DNA from 3 places in the Pseudalkalibacillus sp. JSM 102089 genome. Region 3 is predicted to be linked to each of the others. Evidence: riboswitches for the same ligand, from Rfam matches in the RefSeq annotation. Region 3 holds a riboswitch; each other region holds the start of a gene.
What was found. Region 3 has a riboswitch for lysine ahead of lysA (diaminopimelate decarboxylase). Riboswitches for the same ligand answer to the same signal wherever they lie in the genome.
Positions count from the first base shown of each region.

Region 1: linked by a shared signal. The riboswitch ahead of ABVF21_RS10795 (aspartate kinase) and the one ahead of lysA (diaminopimelate decarboxylase) in region 3 are both predicted to bind lysine.
Region 2: linked by a shared signal. The riboswitch ahead of ABVF21_RS17510 (Na+/H+ antiporter NhaC family protein) and the one ahead of lysA (diaminopimelate decarboxylase) in region 3 are both predicted to bind lysine.

Region 1 is NZ_JBEWYW010000004.1:31,588-35,795, forward strand. It holds gene ABVF21_RS10785 (hypothetical protein) at 1-121, shown strand, start outside; gene uvrC (excinuclease ABC subunit UvrC) at 199-1,980, shown strand; lysine riboswitch at 2,060-2,248, shown strand; gene ABVF21_RS10795 (aspartate kinase) at 2,493-3,728, shown strand; gene ABVF21_RS10800 (YslB family protein) at 3,759-4,202, opposite strand.
Region 2 is NZ_JBEWYW010000009.1:85,680-89,887, reverse strand. It holds gene ABVF21_RS17515 (sodium-dependent transporter) at 1-590, opposite strand, end outside; gene ABVF21_RS17510 (Na+/H+ antiporter NhaC family protein) at 825-2,402, opposite strand; lysine riboswitch at 2,553-2,733, opposite strand; gene yunB (sporulation protein YunB) at 2,892-3,662, opposite strand; gene ABVF21_RS17500 (YunC family protein) at 3,800-4,093, opposite strand; gene ABVF21_RS17495 (bifunctional metallophosphatase/5'-nucleotidase) at 4,187-4,208, opposite strand, start outside.
Region 3 is NZ_JBEWYW010000008.1:76,784-80,991, reverse strand. It holds gene ABVF21_RS16475 (spore germination protein) at 1-1,167, shown strand, start outside; lysine riboswitch at 1,214-1,401, shown strand; gene lysA (diaminopimelate decarboxylase) at 1,503-2,822, shown strand; gene ABVF21_RS16465 (peptidylprolyl isomerase) at 2,915-3,352, shown strand; FMN riboswitch at 3,375-3,520, shown strand; gene ribD (bifunctional diaminohydroxyphosphoribosylaminopyrimidine deaminase/5-amino-6-(5-phosphoribosylamino)uracil reductase RibD) at 3,663-4,208, shown strand, end outside.

The sequences.
Region 1 (4,208 bases), on a different contig from region 3:
TGGATTTAAGAAGCAAAATATATCGATGGATGGTCAAATCAAAAAGGTCAAAGAATTCCATTCCTCCATATTGTATGATCCTGTCTATCATGACATTGTTTTATATGAGTTCTTAAGATAATAGAAAATTGAGGTAATGTGTTACAATGAGAGGGGAACATAGATACGCCTTGAAAAGGAGTAGTGAGGTGAGGCAGCATGGAACAACATCTTAAAAATAAGCTAGCGATCCTTCCTGACCAGCCCGGGTGTTATTTAATGAAAGATCGCCAGGGAACGATTATTTATGTTGGGAAGGCAAAGGTGCTAAAAAATAGAGTCAGATCTTATTTTAGTGGATCACACGACGGAAAAACGCAGCGGCTTGTAAGTGAAATACGTGATTTTGAGTATATCGTAACCTCCACAAATCTTGAAGCTCTTATACTTGAACTTAATTTAATCAAAAAACATGATCCGAAATATAATGTGATGCTTAAAGATGATAAAAGCTATCCTTATATAAAAATAACGGCAGAAGAACAGCCCCGCTTAATTACGACACGTAAAATAAAAAAAGATAAAGGTAAGTATTTTGGACCATATCCGAATGCTTATGCAGCTAGTGCAACAAAGAAGCTTTTGGACAGACTATATCCTTTACGTAAATGTCGTAAAATGCCTGATCGCGTCTGTCTTTATTATCATATAGGCCAGTGTCTGGCTCCATGTGTCAACGACGTGTCTAAAGAGCAAAATAAAGAGATGATTGACGGGATTACGCGTTTTCTAAACGGAGGTCACCAGGAAGTTAAAGAAGACATAGAAAGAAAGATGACCACAGCATCTGAGAACATGGATTTCGAGCGAGCAAAAGAGTTTCGCGATTTAATGTTTCATATTGATAAAGTTATGGAAGTGCAAAAGATCCAATCTAACGATGGTATTGATCGGGATATTTTCGGTTATAGTTTCGACAAAGGATGGATGTGTGTTCAAGTTTTCTTTGTACGACAAGGGAAGTTAATTGAGAGAGATGTTTCTCTTTTTCCTTTCTATAATGATGCCGAAGAAGATTTTTTAACTTATATCGGTCAGTTCTATCTTCAACAAAATCATCCTAAGCCAAAAGAAGTACTGCTTCCTCAGGAGGTTAATGCTCAGATGGTAGAAGAACTTCTACAAATTCCTGTTCATCAGCCAAAACGAGGCAAGAAAAAAGAGCTTGTGGAGCTTACAATGAAGAACGCGACCATTGCCATTAATGAGAAATTTTCATTAATTGAACGCGACGAGAAAAGAACGATTGATGCTGTTGAAAACTTGGGAGAAAAGCTTAATATAGAAGCTCCACTTAGAATTGAAGCTTTTGATAACTCGAACATTCAGGGAACGAACCCTGTATCCGCTATGGTTGTTTTTCTTGATGGAAAGCCAAAGAAAAATGAGTATCGCAAGTACAAAATCAAAACTGTGGAAGGACCAAACGATGTAGGTTCTATGAAAGAGGTTGTGAGAAGAAGATATTCAAGAATGCTTAAGGAAAATGGTCCGCTTCCTGATTTAATTATTATTGACGGCGGAATAGCTCAAATACAGGCGTCACAGGATGTGCTCGAGAATGAGCTTGGTCTAGACATACCGGTTTGTTCGCTGACGAAAGATGAGAAACATAAAACGTCTCATCTTCTTATTGGTGATCCTCCAGAGGCTGTTTATCTACCAAGAAATAGTCAGGAATTCTACCTGTTGCAAAGGATTCAAGATGAAGTACACCGATTTGCGATTACGTTTCATCGACAGCTTCGAGGGAAATCGATGCTTAAGTCAAGTCTTGACGATATTCCCGGTATCGGAGAGAAGAGAAAAAAGAAGCTGCTAAATCATTTTGGATCGATTAAAAAGATGAAAGAAGCGAGCGTTGAAGACTTACACAACGCAGGACTACCAATGAATGTTGCAGAGGAAGTAATCGCTCGATTTGAAAGTCAATCAAACTAATTTGTAAGAACATGTTGCGGCATTCACGTAAGTTCGTTATAATGAGTGAAATTTAATAGTTCCACACTTCGAAAGTTGAAGTGATGGTAGAGGCGCAAAAACCAACAGTAAGCTTACTGAAGAGTGTTAAGACTCAGTGATAGGAGCTGAAAGGGGGATTTGCCGAAGTGGAAAGACGCTTATCCGTCTGAAGCTGGATCTGTATTGAATAAGTGCAGAGCTGTCATCCAATACCTACCCGGGAATTGGATGGAGAACTATCTCACAAAGGGACGTTTTCTTGGATTTGTTCTGAAAACAACAGTGAGGTTTTTCTCATTGTTGTTTTTTTATACTTTAATAAACGCTTTACAGGTTTAAAGTATAAAAAAATGAAGGCTATCGCTATTTCAATCTGGTGAGTGGCCGAGTTTTTAATATCCATTTCGACTCTTAGTTAGTGAGTGTTTGTAACGTGCGATATTAACGCACTATGAGGGATAACGAGCTGCATGAAAGAAAGGATGGAGAGAGTGGGACTACGCGTATTGAAATTCGGAGGCACGTCTGTTGGAGATGTTGAGAAAATCAAAAATGTTTCCAAAAGGCTTATGGAAGCTGTAAATAATGGAGATGAGGTTGTTGCGGTTGTTTCAGCGATGGGCAAAACAACGGATGAGCTTTTAGGATTATCAAAAGGGATAACAGCTACACCGTCTGCAAGAGAGCTTGATATGCTTCTAACGACTGGAGAACAAGTGACAACAGCGCTTCTTTCAATGGCATTAAATGAAGAAGGGTACGATGCCATTTCATTGACTGGCTGGCAAGCAGGAATTAAAACAGAGTCGCTACACGGCAATGCAAGAATCCTCGATATTGATGCTTCACGTATGAATCAACACCTTGCTGAGGGAAAAATTGTGATAGTAGCAGGATTCCAGGGGCTAACTGATACGTCTGACATCGCAACGCTAGGGCGAGGTGGTTCCGATACAACAGCTGTGGCGATTGCAGCAGCTCTTAAAGCGGATCGTTGTGAAATTTATACAGATGTAGATGGTGTGTATACGACAGATCCTCGATATGTGAAGGGTGCAAGAAAGCTTTCTACGATTTCTTATGATGAAATGCTTGAACTTGCTAACCTTGGGGCTGGTGTCTTACATCCTAGAGCGGTTGAGTTTGCAAAAAACTATAACATCTTGCTTGAGGTCCGCTCGAGCTTTACGAATGAACCTGGAACGCTAATTGAGGAGGTCGTATCAATGGAACAAAATTTGGTGGTTAGAGGTCTGGCTTTTGAAAGTAACGTAACGAAAATAACAATTTCGGGTTTGCCGAATGAGATTACAACACTTCCTTCCTTGTTCTCATCTCTTGCGGCAAATGGTATTAATGTAGATGTGATCATTCAAAGTACAGGAGAGAAAAATACAACGAGTATCTCATTTTCAATTGAAACTGCCTCTCTTGAATTAACTCTTGATGTGCTCCGTCGCATTAAAGTGAAACTTCCCTACGAACATATTTATCACGAATCAGAACTTGCTAAGGTATCGATAGTAGGATCAGGTATGATTTCTAACCCTGGTGTTGCGGCACAAATGTTTGAAGTGCTTGCTGAACACGGGGTAGAAATGAAGATGGTGAGTACATCAGAAATCAAAGTGTCAACGATCGTTCCAGAAGACAAAATGATTTATGCTATTGAGTCGCTACACGATAAATTTCAACTAGATGAAAGAACCCCTGTTAAACAAATGTAATCAAAAAGGAGACCACATGTGGTCTCCTTTTTATTCAATCTGATCTTTTGGGTCCCATTTTACTGTGAATTGAATTTCATTCTTTTTATCAGTTTCATAGGCTTCAGCGATGCAACGAAGCATATTTTGATATTGTTCAGCAAGAAAACCTGCTTCAAGTTGATAACAAGCATTTCGACTAGTACTTCTTCGCTCAGTGATAAGAGCTGACTGAAGATCAAACGTTACTTCATTCTTTTTTTCTTGTGCAATTGATAATTTACCCCATCCAGCACGCTGAAAAAAATCCTCGATCTCTTCTCGAGTGGAGAGCGGGAATTGCCTGGCCATTTCTTTTCCAGTCCAATATAAAACAGCCGGCTGTTCACTTCCAAGAAGTTCAGGAATAAGAACTTCTCTATAAAATTCATATCCAAAAGCAGTTGTTTCTATTTCATGACTATAATCAATCGAGTTTGTGCGCTTCTTAAACATAAATTC
Region 2 (4,208 bases), on a different contig from region 3:
AGTGTCACTGCTCGAATCACAATGATTAAGAAAAGAACAATTAATGTAGGAATGAAAATTTTATTAGCACGCTCAATGCCCTTTTTAACTCCAGCAAGAAGTACGCCAAGTGTAATGATCCATACGGCAATTAATGGAAGGAATACGCCTGGTACGATACTACCTGTTTGTCCAGGATCAACCGTTAATTTCAAATAATCATTGAAGAGGAATGCTTCTGTATCAGAACCCCAACTTTGATTAAATGCAAAATAGCTATAAGAGATGGCCCACGCAATAATTACCGCGTAGTATGTGGAGATGACGAATGCAACGATAACGCCCCACCACCCTAGCCATTCCATTTTCTTATTCATTCTAAAGAATGAAAGTGGTGCGGACCCACGGAATTTATGACCCAATGTAAATTCAAGAATAAGAATTGGAATTCCGGCTGTTAATAATGCAAATAAATAAGGAATAAAAAATGCCCCACCACCGTTGTCATAGGCTACGGCCGGAAATCTCCAAATGTTCCCTAGACCTATTGCTGAACCAACTGCGGCTAAAATAAAACCAGCCCTTGTCCCCCATTGCGCACGATTTTCCAAATAAATTACCCCCTTAGACAAATGTTAACCTTTTTCACCATAAGCCCCCTTCCAGAAAAAGGTTAAGACTTTTAAGTAAATTCAGATTATTTTGTTTATAGTATATCTAGTACGTATGTCCTTGTCAAAACAATCTTTTTACATTTTTCGTATGAATCGTTCAATTTTCTATATAAATCTCTCCTTTTTTGTGAAAATACATAAAAAAAACAGGAGGAATATCCTCCTGTTTGATTAATGATTTGCCATTTCAACTGGTCTGTTGGCATATTTTCCTTTTAGCATGAAAATTAATAATCCGAATAGAATCGCTGTTGCCACAAGACCAAGAATGGAACTACCAGTAAAGCCAAGAACCAAATATCCTAGTATAGAAATACCTGCAACGAGCAATGCATAAGGCAACTGGGTCATCACATGATCGATATGGTGACTACCTGCGCCTGTGGAAGAAAGAATCGTTGTATCCGAAATTGGTGAGCAGTGATCTCCAAATACAGCTCCTGCAAGAACAGCGGCAAGTACAGGAAGCATGTAGGTAGGATCCGTAGCAGCGGCAATCTCTCCTGCGATCGGAAGCATAATGCCAAATGTTCCCCACGAAGTTCCCGTTGCAAACGCCATAACACCTGCAAGTAGGAACAAAATAGCTGGTAAGAAGCCAATCACAATATGGTCATTAACAAGTCCTGCAAGATACTTACCAGTTCCTAGCGAGCCGATAATTTCAATCAATGTCCATGCAAAGAAAAGAATGTATACGGCTGGAAGCATTGATTTAATGCCTTCCCAAATTCCTTTTCCAAGAACCGCTCCACCCATTCTTTTTGGAAAGAAGAAGAGGAGAGAAGTTATAAGTCCAATAATTCCACCATAAAGGAGAGAAGCAGCAACGTCTGTATTTTCAAAGACAGACAAAGCTGTCACGGCTGTATCCGTTCCGCTAACAGCCTGGATTCCTGTAATGATCATAAACGTAACAGTACCAGTAATTAGCATAATAATGGGCCATGCAAGATCAGCTACTTTCCCCTTCTCACTTTCAGGTAGTCCAGATGTTTGACCAGGTACGGCACCTTGATTCGGATCAAGCACTTCTCCTGTTTTCTGTGCACGGTCTTCATGTACTCTCATCGCCTTAAGATTAATGTCAAAATAACTAACAAAGAACACCATCGCCAGTGCGAAGAGAGCATACAAATTCATTGGAATCATTCTGATAAAAGCTTCTAACGCGCCAACACCTGTAATGCTATGCGTTGCTAATACACCACCAATTAACGCGATGATATAAGCCCCCCAGCTTGAAATAGGGGAAATAATACACATTGGTGCTGCAGTTGAATCAATGATATAGGCAAGCTTTGCCCTTGAAACATTGTGCCTGTCCGTAATCGGTCTACTAACGTTTCCAACTGCGAGCGAATTAAAGTAATCATCAATAAAAATAATAATACCAAATACCGCTGTGACAATCTGGGCGCCTACTCTTGTTTTCACGCGTTTCATGGCCCACTCGCCAAATGCGCGACTTCCACCTGAGATCGAAATAAAGGCCGTCATCATACCTAATAAAAGTAGGAAGAAAATAATGTACATGTTCCAAGTATTTAAACCACCGCTCTCGGAATCAATGAAGATCCCTTTTACGATTGTATAAATTTCTTCTAATGAATTTGGTACACTCCAATTGTTGATCATTAGCGCACCAAGAATAATGCCTACTCCTAGAGAAGGAAGCACTTTTCTAGTCACCACTACCATTAGCAAAGCTACGAGTGGTGGAATAATGGATAGAACTGAATTCTCCATGAATATCCTCCTAATAAATGATTGGTCATCATAACCGGAATGGACGCCTATCCCTCAACCTTCTTGTCGTGTTTGTATGCAAAAAAGCGAGCAATGATAGGATTGGTCCTATCATTGCTCGCTTCACCGAGTCAATGTTAAGTGTCCACCCCGATCAGTAGTTCTCCATTACAAGTTAGACTCATAATGACAGTTCGACACTTCTTCAATGTCGCCCCAACATAAATAATGTGACCGTTATTTATGCTTCGGCAGATCTCCCTTTCGATGCTGATCATTGGTGTCATTCTCCCAACACGTACTCATGAGGATCTGCTCCTCTACCTCATCGTATAAGATAAGGAACAATATTAAGTTCAGTTTTAAAGTATACCTTACTTTCGTTGTTTGTGCAATTGTAGATTGTTCCAGAGATATTTCTATTAGAAAGGAACTATTTTCTTATCTATCGACATTTAACAATGACGATGAATAATGGGGTTCCTTGTCTTAATCGGGCTTTGGCAAAACGATCGATGGATTCCCACCATTTCCATTATCACCATTATAATAATAAGGAACGTCTCCCTGAATAAATAGATCCCCGATTTTTACGGAGTTCGACACCTCAGTATTCTTTGTAGAGAAAGGGATAATTACGTTCATCTCAACTTTAATATTGATATACACCTCAAGATACGTGTTGTTAATTCCCGTTTCTTTCACCTTTGTATCAATATTAGAAACCACATCTCCAATCATTTCAAACCGCACTGGAATCCTCGGTCCAAAATTTGAGAGAAGAACATTATTTGTAGCCATCCCTAAAGGTATAGAGTATACGATTCCTTGTTGATTTTCGGTACCTTCGTAATCGATATCTATATCATTCTTAAAGGTTTCCAGCTTATCTAAATCACCAGCTTCAACATAATCTAAATAAGTTTGAACTCGTTCTGTGGCCTCTGAAATCAATCGATTATAAACTTGCGAGTTAAAGCTATAACTTGGTACTTTTTCGGAATCATTACCATGAACGATAATTAAATTCTCAACGTCAATACCGTCTGCGATCTTCTTTGAAATGGCATCATTTATTGCTTGCGCAGCAACTTGACGTGTTTTTGTTTCAGCAATACTGATTAAGCTTGGTTCAATTCCTTTATTAACAATCCATAATCCTTGAACCGTAGTAAAGATAAAAATAATAAAGGAGATGACAAAAACATATCGAAAGGGAAGCGGTCCCTTTCTAAAGAATTTTCTGCGAGTTCGAAACAACGTGAACCCTCCCTTCTCTTCTTCATGTATATGCCATGGAGAAGAGAAGTATGGACAATTTCCTAGAAAGAGCCAAAATCAAGCTACTAGATGTGTCATAATCGAAAAGAAAGCCGTAGCAAGTGCTACGGCTTTCTTCACATCATCTTAAGCATCGCGTCTCTACCCTTAGTTCCAATCGTAATGCCTCGCGCTTCTGCTTCAAGCGTAACAGATTCGAGCGGTGCATCAAGCAGTTGTTCAATAGACCGTACACCAACAGCTCTTCCTGCGATAATCTTTCGGTCGCTTAACTTTTCATTAAGTAAGGCTACATCGAGTGCGCCGCACATGATATACCCATTGTCATTCATGACCGCTAGAAAATTCGTTTTCGGAAGCTGCATACTTACCGCTATAAAAGGATGACCGTCAATCAAGATTGGTGACATAGTGATCACGTCATTCCCGCCTCCTGACCTGAATGAATATCACTATATCTATATGAGACAAAGAGCATGTTTGACAATCAAACGCTGAAAATTTTAATGTCTATTTTCTAAACGC
Region 3 (4,208 bases):
CTGATCGCTGTATTTATGGAAGGCGAAGAGATTGCTTACATTATTGATGTTCGAAAGTATCCAGGTAGAACGCCTCAGGAGCCAGACACTGAGAAAGTGATTAGAGGTTCTAGAGACGGTTTCACAGAAAATATTATTGAGAATACTGCACTTACTAGAAGGCGTATTAGAGATGGTCGTTTGCGTAATGAAATATTTCAAATCGGAGAGCGTTCTAAAACGGATGTGTGTATCACTTATATTCAGGATGTAGCTAACCCAAACTTAGTAGAAATCATTAAGAAAAAACTAAAAGAAATTAATATTGATGGTATTCCTATGGCTGATAAAACTGTCGAAGAGTTTTTAGTGCATCAGGCGGGAAATCCTTTTCCACTTGTACGATATACGGAAAGGCCAGATGTAGCCGCATCCCATTTGTTAGAAGGGCATGTCTTAATTATCGTTGATACTTCTCCGAGTGTTATTATTACACCAACAACCTTTTTCCACCATGTTCAACATGCAGAAGAATACAGGGAAGCTCCATTACCTGGTGCATTCTTGAGATGGGTCCGCTTTGGAGGAATGCTAGCAGCGCTATTGTTACTTCCCCTGTGGTTATTGGCGGTATATGAACCAGGGTTGTTGCCTAAATCGATTGATTTTATTGGGCCAAATGATGAAACGAATGTACCGATATTTATTCAAATCATTCTTGCAGAAATTGGGATCGAAACGCTGAGAATGGCCGCCATTCATACGCCTACCCCGCTTTCTACAGCGATGGGTTTAATTGCAGCTGTATTAATTGGTCAAATTGCTATCGATGTAGGATTATTTGTGCCAGAAGTTATTCTGTATGTTTCTATTGCGGCTATAGGTTCTTACGCAACGCCCAGTTATGAGTTATCAATAGCGAACAAACTAGTTAGATTATTACTACTTTTCCTTGTCTTTTTCTTCAGAGTTCCAGGATATATAATAGGCGTGACAGCTATTATTCTCTTCCTAGTCGCCTTAAAGCCATTAAATACACCTTATTTATGGCCATTCATTCCTTTTAATGCAAAAGCGTTTATTCAAGTGCTAATTCGCGTTTCTGTTCCTTTGACAAAACTGCGTCCAAGTATTACAGAGCCCCAGAATGAAACGAAGCAGCCGGACAAACCACTTGCCGAATCTTAAAAAGTATGATAATTTATTTCTTAATCGAATAGACCTCATTGAACGTAATGGGGATAGAGGCGCAAAACGAATGAGTAAGATATCTGAGCATAGAATGGAATGCGAAGACGATATCAGAAAGGTCAATTTGCCGAAGTGAGAAAGGACCCATTCTTTTCTTGCTGGGCTGCTGCTGAATAAGTTGCAGACTGTCACTGGAGGATGGATTTCTTTCAGTGGTGAGCTAATCCAACTCGTGAGGATACGGAGAAAAACAGCCTATCTATAAAGTTGGCTGTTTTTCTTATTGTGTGGAGGGAGCTCGCATTTATATAAGCGAGAGGGGAGAAATGATTGTGAATTTATACAGTACATCTGCAATTTCAGAAGAGGGGCATCTAACAGTTGGAGGGATCGATACGGTCCAATTAGGAAAAAAATTTGGCACTGCGTTATATGTTTATGACGTGGCCATGATTCGAGATAAAGCAAGGGCGTTTCGAAGTGCCTTTGAACGTGAAAATGTAAACTATCAAGTAGCTTATGCTAGTAAGGCCTTTTCATGTATGGCAATGATCCAACTTGCAGAAGAAGAAGGATTAAGTTTAGATGTTGTATCCGGTGGAGAGCTTTATACTGCTTTGAAGGCGGGTTTTCCCGTGGAGCGCATTCATTTTCATGGAAATAACAAAAGTGAATCTGAAATTAGAATGGCGCTTGATGCAGAAATAGGTTGCTTCGTTGTTGATAATTTTTACGAATTATCTCTACTTGAGCAAATTGCAGAAGAAAAAAATGTGAAAGCTAATGTGCTGCTGCGTATAACACCAGGTATTGAAGCACATACGCATGATTATATTTTAACAGGCCAAGAAGATTCCAAATTTGGTTTTGATTTACAGAGTGGTCAGGTAGAACGCGCGATATTGGATGTAACAAAAATGAGTGCTATTCATCTTCTTGGACTTCATTGTCATATAGGCTCACAAATTTTTGAAACAAATGGCTTTGTAATGGCGATTGAAAAGATCTATAGCTATCTTACAACATGGTACGATGCCTATGGTTTTGAGCCTGAAGTCCTTAACCTTGGTGGAGGATTTGGAATCCGATATACGAGCGAAGATCACCCACTACCAGTAGGGAACTACATTGAAGCTATGATTGAAACAATCAGAAATCAGGTAACAGGGCAAATGAACATGCCTGAGATCTGGATTGAACCTGGGCGTTCACTAGTAGGAGAAGCTGGACTAACGTTATATACGGTTGGTTCACACAAAAATGTTCCAGAGTTGAGACATTACCTCGCTGTAGATGGAGGGATGACGGATAATTTACGCCCTGCTCTCTATCAGGCAAAATATGAAGCCACAATAGCAAATCGAATGAATGAAGCAAAAGATCACCTATACTCTGTAGCAGGAAAGTGCTGTGAATCAGGTGATATGTTAATTTGGGATTGCCAGTTACAGCGAGCGATTGCTGGCGATACAATGGCTGTTTTTTCAACGGGGGCATATGGTTATTCCATGGCAAATAACTACAATAGATTACCAAGACCGGCTGTAGTTTTTGTTGAAAATGGTGAGGCAAACCTTGTTGTTGAGAGAGAGTCATACGAGGATTTAGTTCGACATGATTTGCCATTAAAACAAGCGATTATATCAAAATAATAGTTGAAAAGCATAAATGATATGGAACAGCTTCAGTCTGTGCTATAATGAAAGAGCTTTTAAGAAAATTGTTAGTGCAGGAGGATTTATTTATGAAAAAAGGAACAATTGCATTTGAAAATGGAGAAGTTATTGAAATTGAATTTTATCCAGAAGCAGCACCTAACACTGTTGCTAACTTTGAGAAACTTGCAAATGAAGGTTTCTACAACGGTGTGAACTTCCACCGCGTAATCCCAGGTTTTGTTGCTCAAGGCGGAGATCCTACAGGTTCTGGAATGGGTGGACCAGGATATACAATTGACTGTGAAACAGAAGGTAACCCTCATAAACACGTAGCAGGCTCATTGTCTATGGCACATGCTGGTAAAAACACGGGCGGCAGTCAGTTTTTCCTAGTTCATGAACCTCAGCCTCACCTAGACGGCGTTCATACCGTTTTTGGTCAAGTAACAGAAGGAATGGATACGGTTCTTCGCGTTAAACAGGGTGACGTAATGAAAGAAGTAAAAGTCTGGGACGAAGAATAGATCAGACTCTTAAAAACTTAATACTTTCCTTCGGGGTCGGGTGAAAATCCCAACCGGCGGTGATGACTAGCTTATGCTAGCTAAGTCCGTGACCCGGTTGCGTAAGCAAACGGTGGATCTGGTGAGAAACCAGAACCGACAGTATAGTCTGGATGGGAGAAGGAATAAAAGTGACCAATTTCCTTTTGAATCATAGATTCAAAAGGCTTATTTGGCATATACTTTTGCCTCCCAGCACAGCTGTGTTTTGGGAGGCTTTTTTTGTTCTCCTTCTCAACCAATAATGGAGAGTGGAACAGGAGTAAATACGATGAATCATACGGATTTTATGAAAACAGCGATCGATATGGCTAGAAGTACGTTAGGTCAAACGCGTCCGAATCCCTCCGTAGGAGCCGTCATTGTTAATAGTGGGCGTATCGTGGGGATGGGAGCTCATTTAAGGGCTGGAGAAGGCCATGCCGAAATTCAAGCACTCAAGATGGCGGGCAATCAAGCAAGTGGGAGTACTGCCTATGTGACACTGGAGCCATGTAGTCATCATGGAAAGACGCCTCCTTGTGCTGATGCTTTAATTCAAGCGGGAGTCAAAGAGGTATTTATTGCAAGTCAAGATCCGAATCCCCTGGTCGCAGGAAATGGTGTAACTAAACTAAAGAAAGCAGGCATAGCTGTCCATATTGGGCTTATGGAAGAAGAAGCCTTACAGCTAAACCGGATGTTTTTCCATTACATTACACAGAAAAGACCATTTGTAACGTTGAAAGCTGCTACAACGCTTGATGGCAAAATAGCAACTCATTCAGGTGATAGTAAATGGATTACGGGGGAAGACTCGAGAAAAGATGTTCATGCC